3 regions of the Streptomyces sp. NPDC097617 genome follow, and region 3 is predicted to be linked to each of the others. Evidence: riboswitches for the same ligand, from Rfam matches in the RefSeq annotation. Region 3 holds a riboswitch; each other region holds the start of a gene.
What was found. Region 3 has a riboswitch for cyclic di-AMP ahead of ACIQZO_RS24445 (M23 family metallopeptidase). Riboswitches for the same ligand answer to the same signal wherever they lie in the genome.
Positions count from the first base shown of each region.

Region 1: it holds a riboswitch for cyclic di-AMP, as region 3 does, so the genes downstream of both, ACIQZO_RS20345 (LysM peptidoglycan-binding domain-containing M23 family metallopeptidase) here and ACIQZO_RS24445 (M23 family metallopeptidase) in region 3, are expected to answer to the same signal.
Region 2: it holds a riboswitch for cyclic di-AMP, as region 3 does, so the genes downstream of both, ACIQZO_RS35975 (transglycosylase family protein) here and ACIQZO_RS24445 (M23 family metallopeptidase) in region 3, are expected to answer to the same signal.

Region 1 covers NZ_JBIWCL010000012.1:43,654-46,917, forward strand. Annotated here, with positions in the region: gene ACIQZO_RS20340 (SGNH/GDSL hydrolase family protein) at 1-189, opposite strand, end outside; gene ACIQZO_RS20345 (LysM peptidoglycan-binding domain-containing M23 family metallopeptidase) at 352-1,314, opposite strand; cyclic di-AMP (ydaO/yuaA leader) riboswitch at 1,319-1,492, opposite strand; gene ACIQZO_RS20350 (tyrosine-protein phosphatase) at 1,808-2,599, shown strand; gene ACIQZO_RS20355 (aspartate aminotransferase family protein) at 2,650-3,264, opposite strand, start outside.
Region 2 covers NZ_JBIWCL010000033.1:77,180-80,443, reverse strand. Annotated here, with positions in the region: gene ACIQZO_RS35985 (cytochrome P450) at 1-179, shown strand, start outside; gene ACIQZO_RS35980 (transglycosylase family protein) at 283-1,317, shown strand; cyclic di-AMP (ydaO/yuaA leader) riboswitch at 1,594-1,766, shown strand; gene ACIQZO_RS35975 (transglycosylase family protein) at 1,770-2,465, shown strand; gene eno (phosphopyruvate hydratase) at 2,751-3,264, shown strand, end outside.
Region 3 covers NZ_JBIWCL010000016.1:75,361-78,624, forward strand. Annotated here, with positions in the region: gene ACIQZO_RS24440 (GntR family transcriptional regulator) at 1-162, opposite strand, end outside; gene ACIQZO_RS24445 (M23 family metallopeptidase) at 365-1,168, opposite strand; cyclic di-AMP (ydaO/yuaA leader) riboswitch at 1,181-1,340, opposite strand; gene ACIQZO_RS24450 (M16 family metallopeptidase) at 1,558-2,925, opposite strand; gene ACIQZO_RS24455 (M16 family metallopeptidase) at 2,946-3,264, opposite strand, start outside.

The DNA of each region.
Region 1 (3,264 bases), on a different contig from region 3:
CCCCCGCACCGCCAGATTCGCATATCGGAAGTCGTGCTCCTCGCGCTGATCCGCCAGGAGTACGGCGAGCCGGTCCGCCCAGCCGAGATACGAGTCCCCGGGTCCCGGGTCTCCCACGCCTTCGGTGAAGCTGTCCCCGATCGCCGCGTACGAGCCGATGGTCTTGAGTTTCGTCGTCGTCGCTGCCACGGGAACCCATACTTCACTCCCGTAACCAACCTACGCCAACGTAATGAGGGGTTGACGGACCGTGATCTATACCACGCAGGGGATAAGGAATAAGTACGCGTAAGGCCGGGACCCCCTCGGGTCCCGGCCTCACGCGTGTCGGCGGTCCGACGGCGGGTGCCGTCAGAGGCTCGCACCCTTCGAGCGGAGGTAGGCGATCGGGTCCATGTCCGAACCGTAGGACGGGCTCGTGCGGATCTCGAAGTGGAGGTGCGGGCCGGTCGAGTTTCCGGTGGATCCGGAGAGGCCGATGCTCTGGCCCGCGGTGACGCTCTGGCCGGAGGAGACGGAGAGCTGGGACAGGTGGGCGTACTGGGAGTACTTGCCGTCCGCGTGGCGGATGACGACCTCGTTGCCGTACGAGCCGCTCCAGCCTGCGGAGACCACGGTGCCCGCGCCCACCGCCTTGACGCTGGTGCCCGAGCCGGCGATGAAGTCGACGCCGGTGTGGTAGCCGGAGGACCACATGCTGCCCGCGACCTTGTACTGGGTGGAGATCCCGCCGCTGACCGGGGACACGAAGGCGGCGGCCGACTGCGGCGCGGCCGGAGCCTCGGCGGGGGCTTCCGCCGGAGCCTCGGCGGGGGCTTCCCGCTGCGCCCGGGCGGGCTTCTCGGCCTGCTTGCGGGCCGGGTTCGGCTCGGCCTGCGCGGCCGGCTTCGCATCGGCCTCGGGGGCGGCCTCCGCCTCGGACGCCTCGCCCGCACCGCCGAGGTCCAGCTTCAGGCCCGGGTGGATCAGCGACGGGTTGCCGCCGACGGCCTCGCGGTTGTCGGCGTAGAGCTGCTCCCAGCCGCCGGACAGGTGGCGCTCCGCGGCGATCTTGGAGAGGTAGTCGCCCGGCACGACCGTGTAGACGGACGGCGCGGCCTGCACGGCGGCGGCGGGCGTGGCCTGCAGCGCGACCGGGACCTGCGCGGCCACGACGGGGGCCACGGCGGGAGCGACAGCCGGAGCACCGGCCGCGTGGGCGCCGGCGGCGCCGATCAGCGGCAGCGCGAGGGCCGCGCCACCGGTTCCGGCGACGGCGAAACCGCGGGAAAGGGAGAGGGACTTGGGACGGCGGTGCTTACCCTTTGCAGGCATGACGAATTCCTCTCCGGCGCCTGCGAGGTGAGCTGTCGGGTTCGGACTGGAGATGTCCGGCCGTACATGTACGGGACATGAACGACTTCACCCCGAGCCGTCCCGGAGAAGGATCTCCGGGCCGGCGGCTTACCTGGTTCCCCCGCTCCTGCCGCGCGAAATTAGGTCGGATGCGGTTTCCGGGAGGCGGCAGGATTTGGCGGTCCGCCCGGATCGATCGCGAAGGTAATCCCTGGCAGCCGCGCGGAACAAGCCGTGAATTCGCTGACGGAATAACAGGCATCAGAGACCGATGGAATTCCGGTCACCCTCCGTCCATTCCCGACCGCCAACAGCCGCTCCGACCGGGCGATTCGGCTTTAGCGATCAGGCACTCACGGTCACCGTATGATCTGGCTCACGGGGACGTTCCCGATCTCTCGTCCGGATATGGCAAGTTGGCGCCAAGTAGTGTAATTCGGACAGAGGACCCAGGCGTGGCGGAGGAGTTGTTTTGACCCAGCAGATACAGGAGCCGGAGCTGACCGGAGTGCGCAATTTCCGCGATGTAGGCGGATTGCCGACTTCTAATGGCCGAACGGTCATGACAGGACGACTGTTCCGAAGCGGACATCTCGCGCATGCCACCGAAAGCGACGCAGAGTTCCTCTCCTCGCTCGGCCTCCACACCGTCTTCGACTTCCGCAACGGCGCCGACCACGCGCTGGAGGGTCCCGACGTCGACCTGCCCGGCGTCCGCAACGTCAACATCCCGCTCTCGGACCCGGCCGACGGTCGGGAGTTCTGGCGGCTGGTCCGCGACGGCGACCTCGTCCAGCTGCGCGAGATCCTGGGCGACGGAAAGGCGGCGGCCCGGATGTCGAACTCGTACCGCGCGATCATCCGGCAGCGCACCGCCGAGCACGGCCGGGTCGTGCACGCCCTCGCCGAGGACAGCGTCCCCGCGCTCATGCACTGCGCGGCCGGCAAGGACCGGGCCGGCCTGTCGATCGCCGTCACCCTGCTCGCGCTCGGCGTCGAGCGCGAGGCGATCGTGACGGACTACCTGGAGTCGAACGCGCCGCACCGCCGCTACCGCGTGCGCCGCACCGGCGAGTCGGCGGGCGAGCGCTCCCCCGAGGTGATGGAGCTGCTCGCGCCGCTCTTCGACGCCCGCGCCGAGTACCTGATGGCCGCCTTCGACACCATCGACGAGATCTGGGGCGGCGTGGACCGCTACCTGGCGGACGGCCTCGGGCTGCGGCCCGAGACCCTCGACCGGTTGCGGGACCGGCTGCTGGTCTGACGCGGCGGGGAACCGCTCCGGACCGGTTCCCCCCCGGGGTCGGCGGGCCGTCAGCGCGTGGCGACGGCCTGCTTCACCAGCGTCCTGCCGAAGTCCCAGATCAGCCCGGACCCACCGTGCGCCTCGTCCATGACCTCGCGGAACGCTCCGACGAACCGGTCCACGTCCCGCTCGTCCACGATCAGCGGCGGGATCAGCTTGATCACCTCCAGGTGATCCCCGGAGACCTGGGTGAGGATCCGGTGCTTCTGGAGCAGCGGCACCACGACCATCTGCGCGAAGAGCCCCTTGCGGGCCGCCTGGAGCATGGTCCACCGGCTGCGCAGGCCCAGCGAGGACGGCCGGCCGAACTCGATGCCGATCATCAGTCCGCGCCCCCGCACCTCGTGCAGCAGCTCGTACTCGTCCACCAGCGCGGCGAGCCGGCCGCGCAGCAAATCGCCCATGGCCCGGGCGTTCGCGACGACCTCCTCGTCCTCCATGACGGACAGCACCGCGAGGCCCGCCGCCATCGCCTGGGCGTTGGAGCCGAAGCTCGCCGAGTGCACGAGGACCCGGTCCATGGACGAGTAGACCTTCTTGAAGATCCAGTCCTTGCCCAGGGTCGCGCCGACCGGCACGTAGCCGCCCGAGAGTGCCTTCGCCACGCACACCAGGTCCGGCTC
Region 2 (3,264 bases), on a different contig from region 3:
ACTACTGCCTCGGCGCTCCGCTCGCCCGACTCGAGGGGCAGACCGCGCTCGCCACCCTGCTGACCCGCCTGCCCGATCTGGAACTCGCCGTTCCGACTCAAGACCTGCGCTGGCGTGGGGGGTTGATCATGCGAGGGCTTCGTACTCTTCCCGTTCGCTTCACGGCTCAAAACATTTGAGCGAGATCTGATTAAAAGTCAGATTCAGCTTGAACTTGTGACAATCGTTCGAAGGCCGCTAGGTTCTGCCGTTACCCCGCTGTTATGCGAAAGGTGAACCTACATGCGTTCCGGGAACGGCCGTCACAGACGCCCCCGCCAGGTCCCCGCGCTGGTCGTCACAGCCGGAGTCACTGGCTCCGCGCTGGCTCTGCCGCTGCTCGCGGCCACCAGCGCCACCGCCGCCGACACGTCCACGTGGGACAAGGTCGCCGAGTGCGAGAGCGGCGGCTCCTGGAGTGCCAACTTCGGCAGCGGAGCCTACGGCGGACTCCAGTTCACCCAGGAGGAGTGGCAGAGCGCCGGCGGTCTCGACTTCGCCGAGCGCCCCGACCTCGCGAGCCGGTCCCAGCAGATCGCGGTGGCCGAGCGGGTGCTGAACTCGACCGGACCGCAGGCGTGGCCGCTGTGCGCGGCCTCGGCCGGCCTGGACCGCCAGAGCCCCGCCGCACAGGTGGACCCCGGTCTGCCCGGCGGCCAGGGCCCCCTCCTCGCCTCGCCGTCCCGCCCGGACGATGCCGTTCCGTCCACCGCGGGCGAAAAGCCGTCCACCGACTACGGTTCGCCGACCCCGGTCCCGAGCCCGTTCGGCACCCCCTTCCTGATCCCCGACGCCCCGTCCGTCGGACTGCCCGTCATGCCCGCGCCGGACGTCCCGACGACGCCTCCGGTCGACCCGACGGCGCCGACCCTGCCGGGAGACCCGAGCACCACGCCGGCCCCGGTCGACCCGACGGCTCCCACGCTGCCGGTGGACCCGACCGCGCCGACCACGCCCGGACTGCCCCCGGTCGACCCGACGGCGCCCGTGACCCCCGGGACCCCCGGTACTCCGGAGACGACGGGGACCCTGGGTGCCACTCCCGCCGAGGGCGGCGGCAAGCACCGCGGTGCTCCGGCGGCCGAACCGTCGGGGCCCTCTGATGTCCCGTCGAACCTCACGTACACCGTTCGGGCGGGCGACAGCCTGGCGACCATCGCGGTCGCCAAGGGCGTGAAGGGCGGCTGGAACGGTCTCTACGAGGCCAACGAGCAGGTCATCGGCGAGGACGCCGATCTGATCAAGCCCGGTCAAAACCTGGATCTAACAGCAGAATAAGGACAGTTGAGATACCCGGTAAGAGTTGAATGTCGCTTTTCGGCAAGTGAGACATGCGTCTCTTCCGGTCAACTGGCGTGTCCCGCCCCGGGGCTTCCGCAAACCCTGTCCTCACCTGCGCAAACACCCCTGCGGGGAGCGCAAGTAGGGGCCGTTTCTCCCCGATGTTGCTCGTTGAACATCGGGGAGAGACCTGTCTACCTTCTGAATCGCTCGCCACCGCGGGCTCCTTCGACCGCATCGCCGAATCCTGCCGGCGGACGGGGGGAACAGTCGTCGCGTCAAGCGCCGAAGGCAGGAGCGGGGGAACCAAGGTAGGTGCCGGGAGCGGCCGTTGAGAGACGGTCACGCCACCGGCTTGGGGTTAAGACGTGCGCTAGGTCGCACGACCGGGCAACTCACTCGCCCGAACCCGACAGCTCACCTCGTAGGCGTCGGTGAGGAGAAACTCCATGCTGCTTTCCGGCAAGGGCAAGCACCGTCGCGGTTCCAAGGCTGTCCGCATCGTCACGCTCGCCGGTGTCGCCGGTGTGGCCGTGGCCGCCCCGCTGATGGCCGTGGGCTCCGCCAGCGCCGCCACCGCTTCCGAGTGGGACAAGGTCGCGCAGTGCGAGTCCGGTGGCAACTGGGCCATCAACACGGGCAACGGCTACTACGGCGGCCTGCAGTTCTCGCCCTCCACGTGGTCCGGCTACGGCGGCAAGTCGTACGCCCCGCAGGCCAACCAGGCCACCAAGGCGCAGCAGATAGCCGTCGCGGAGAAGGTCCTCAAGAGCCAGGGCAAGGGCGCCTGGCCGTCCTGCGGCAAGGGCCTGTCGGGCTCCTCCTACAACGGCGGCGGCTCCGAGACCCCGGCTCAGAACAAGCCGCAGTCGAAGCCGAAGACCGAGACGAAGAAGACCGAGACCAAGGTCGCGCCGAAGACCAAGCGCGCCGAGGCTCCGGTCACCCGCTCCGAGCGCACCGAGGCTCCGACCGCCCCGAAGACCGGCAACGGCTCGTACGAGGTCAAGCCGGGCGACACCCTGGGCACCATCGCCGAGGCCAACGGCGTCAAGGGCGGCTGGGAGAAGCTCTTCGAGCTGAACAAGGACATCGTCTCGGACGCCGACCTGATCTTCCCGGGTCAGAAGCTGAAGCTCAGCTGAACAGTGCGGCAAATGCCGCAAAACCCTGTGCGTGGCGTCGGCTGACGGCGTGCAGGATTTCACCGCCCGGTGCGTGCCCCACGCGCCGGGCGGTGCCGTGTCCGCCCCCTGAATGCCGGTGATCAAGGGACCTATGTCCCGGAAGAGGGGTATTCGGTCCCTTTTTCGTCCCAGGGTCCGGGCGGTCGGCCGGTCGAGTGCCCGGATCCGGTTAGGCTCTAGGCGGCAAGGCCATCCCACGGCCTGACACGCCACCGCACACCCAGCGTCACATCCCAGAAGGAGATGCTCGTGCCGTCCATCGACGTCGTCGTAGCCCGGGAAATCCTGGACTCCCGAGGCAACCCCACGGTCGAGGTCGAGGTGGGCCTCGACGATGGCAGCACCGGCCGTGCTGCCGTCCCGTCCGGCGCCTCCACCGGTGCATTCGAGGCCATCGAGCTCCGTGACGGTGACCCCGACCGTTACTTCGGCAAGGGTGTCGAGAAGGCCGTCCTCGCCGTCATCGAGCAGATCGGCCCGGAGCTCGTCGGCTACGACGCCACCGAGCAGCGGCTGATCGACCAGGCCATGTTCGACCTGGACGCCACCGACAACAAGGGCTCGCTCGGCGCCAACGCCATCCTCGGCGTGTCCCTGGCCGTCGCGCACGCCGCGTCCGAGGCCTCGGACCTCCCGCTCTTCCGCTACCTCGGCGGTCCGAACGCGCACCTGCTGCCCGTTCCGATGATGAACATCCTCAACGGTGGGTCGCACGCCGACTCCAACGTGGACATCCAGGAGTTCATGATCGCCCCCA
Region 3 (3,264 bases):
GCCCTCGGACTCCAGGGTCCGCAGGGCCTCGCGGACCGGGACGCGCGAGACCCCGTACCGGCGGGCCAGTACCTCCTCGGTCAGCCGGGCGCCCGGCTCGAACGCTCCGGAGACGATGTCGTCGCGGATTGCTGTGCATACCGCGTGCGCAGGAATACGCAAGACCGAACCTCCGCCTATTTCCGACTGCCAGCCTCATTGCACGCACATGCGCGTGCCGCGATTCTATTGCAACACACGATAATTTCCGAGAGCAGCCGAAAATGCGAAACATTTGCACAAGGGCGCAACACAAAGACCCCGGCTCGGGGAGCCGGGGTCTTCGGTGAAGCAGAAGGCGGAGCGGAAGCGCTGCGCCGCAGCGTCAGACTTCGACGCCGTGCGAGCGCAGGTACGCGAGCGGGTCGATGTCCGAGCCGTACTGCGAGCCGGTGCGGGCCTCGAAGTGCAGGTGCGGGCCGCTGGAGTTGCCGGTGGAGCCCGACAGCCCGATCTGCTGGCCGGCGGCAACCTGCTGGCCGACCGAGACGTTCAGCGAGGTCATGTGGCCGTACTGGGTGAACGTGCCGTCGTTGTGCTTGATGACGACGTTGTTTCCGTACGCGCCACCCCAGCCGGCCTCGACGACGGTGCCGACGCCGACGGCGTGGACCGAGGTACCGGAGGCGGCGTGGAAGTCGATGCCCGTGTGGCTGCCGGAGGACCACATGCCGCCGCCCGCGTGGTACTGCGTGCTGACGTACGAGCCGTCCACCGGGGCGACGAAGGTGTTGAGGCGCTTGCGCTCCTCCTCGCGGGCGGCGCGCTCGGCGGCCTCTCGCTCGGCCTTCGCCTTGACCTCGGCGAGGCGCTTGGCCTCCGAGGCCCGCTGCTTCGCATCGGCCTCGGCCTGCGCCTTGGCGGCGGCCTGCTCGGCGGCGCGGTGCTGGGCGTCGGCCTGGTCGGATATGTCGCCCGCGAGCTCATCGGCGACGACGACGGCACCGAGGCCGCTGTCCTGGCCGAGGTTGCTGCTGTGGTTGTCCGCGGCGAAGGCCGGGGCGGCGAGGGAGCCGACGACACCCGTGGTGGCGATCGCGGCGATACCGGCGTAACCGGCGGTCTTACGGCTCAGACGGCTGGAACCACGGTGCTTACCGGAACCAGCGGGACGACTGCCAAACGCCATGAAGGGTTTGATCCTTTCCTTCCTTCTCGCCTACCGGGTTAGCTGACGGGTTCGGAGCAGGAAGGTCTCCTACGGGCCTCCTCTTGCGAGGGGGTCCGATTCACCCCAGGGACTCATGTGGGTCCCCGGCTCCCCAGGCTCGCGCCTGACGGGGACTCGGCGATCGCTGCCCGGTGCCGCGGATGCGGCGGGCACAACTGACGGACAGCACGGACGACGCTAGGCGGATCATCAGTCAATCGCCAAACAGACACGGCTTTTTGTTGCGTACGCCACACCACATAAAAGCAACCTCACCACTAAACGGACAAAAGGGGTTCTGGTGAACAAGTCACCAGAACCCCTTGCCGAAATCTTCGGCCGGCCCTCAAGGAGCCGTTGCCCGAGCGTCAGTTGGAGACGACCGTGACCTCACCGATCCCCAGCGCCCGCACGGGCTCCTCGATGAGCGCCGCGTCGCCCACCAGGACGGTGACCAGCCGGTCCGCCGGGAAGGCCTTCACGACCGCCGAAGTGGCCTCCACCGTGCCGGTCTCGGCCAGCTGTGCGTACAACTGCGCCTGATAGTCGTCCGGCAGTTCCTGCTCGACCTGGTCGGCCAGGGTGCCCGCGACCGAGGCCGCCGTCTCGAACTTCAGCGGGGCCACGCCCACCAAGTTCTGCACGGCGACATCGCGTTCGGCGTCGGTAAGACCGCCCTCGGCGAGGGTGCGCAGCACCTTCCAGAGGTCCTCGAGCGCCGGTCCGGTGTTCGGGGTGTCCACCGAGCCGCTGATGGCCAGCATCGAGGCGCCCTTGCCGTCCTCGGTGGAGCGCAGCACCTGGCCGAAGGCGCGTACGCCGTAGGTGTACCCCTTCTCCTCGCGCAGCACCTTGTCCAGGCGGGAGGTCAGCGTGCCGCCCAGGCAGTACGTGCCGAGCACCTGGGCCGCCCACACCCGGTCGTGACGGTCCGCCCCGATCCGGCCGATGAGCAGCTGGGTCTGGACGGCGCCGGGCCGGTCCACGATGACCACGCGGCCGGTGTCGTCGGCGGTCACCGGCGGCACCGGCAGGGCCGCGGCGGTGTTGCCCGTCCAGGTGCCCAGGGTGTCCGCCAGCACGGCGTCCAGGTCGATGCCGGTCAGGTCGCCGACGACGACCGCGGTGGCCGTGGCGGGGCGTACATGGGCCTCGTAGAAGGCGCGTACGGAGGAGGAGTCGATCCGGGCGACCGTCTCCTCGGTGCCCTGGCGCGGCCGGGACATCCGCAGGGCGGCCGGGAAGAGCTCCTTGGAGAGCTGCTTGGCGGCGCGGCGCTGCGGGTTCGCCAGCTCGTGCGGGATCTCGTCGAGCCGGTTGCGCACCAGCCGGTCGATCTCGGCGTCGGCGAAGGCGGGAGCGCGCAGCGCCTCGGCGAGCAGGCCCAGCGCCTTGGGCAGCCGGGAGGCCGGGACCTCCAGGGAGACCCGGATGCCCGGGTGGTCGGCGTGCGCGTCGAGGGTGGCGCCGCAGCGCTCCAGCTCGGCCGCGAACTCCTCGGCGGAGTGCTTGTCGGTGCCCTCGGAGAGCGCCCGCGCCATGATGGTCGCCACGCCGTCCAGGCCCGCGGGCTCGGCGTCGAGCGGGGCGGCGAGGTTGACCTCGACCGCGACGACCTGCTGGCCCGGCCGGTGGCAGCGCAGCAGGGTCAGGCCGTTGGACAGCCGGCCGCGGTCGGGGGCCGGGAAGGCCCACGGCTGCGGCTCGCCGGCCTGCGGCTGCGGGTGGAAGGTCATCGTGACGGCTGCGGTGTCGCTCACTGCTCCGCCCCCTCGTTCTCGTCGGACTCGTCGGACTCGTCGGACTCGATCGGCTCGTAGACGAGCACCGCGCGGTTGTCCGGGCGCAGTCGGGCCGCGGCCACGGCCTGCACCTCTTCGGCGGTGATGTCCAGGACACGCTGGACGGCGGTCAGCGCCAGCTGCGGGTCGCCGAACAGCACCGCGAAGCGGCACAGTTCGTCGGCGCGCCCGGCCACCGTGCTCAGCCGGTCCAGCCACTCGCGCTCCAGCTGCGCCTGGGCGCGCTCCATTTCCTCGGCCGTCGGGCCCTCGGCGGCGAACCGCGCGAGCTCC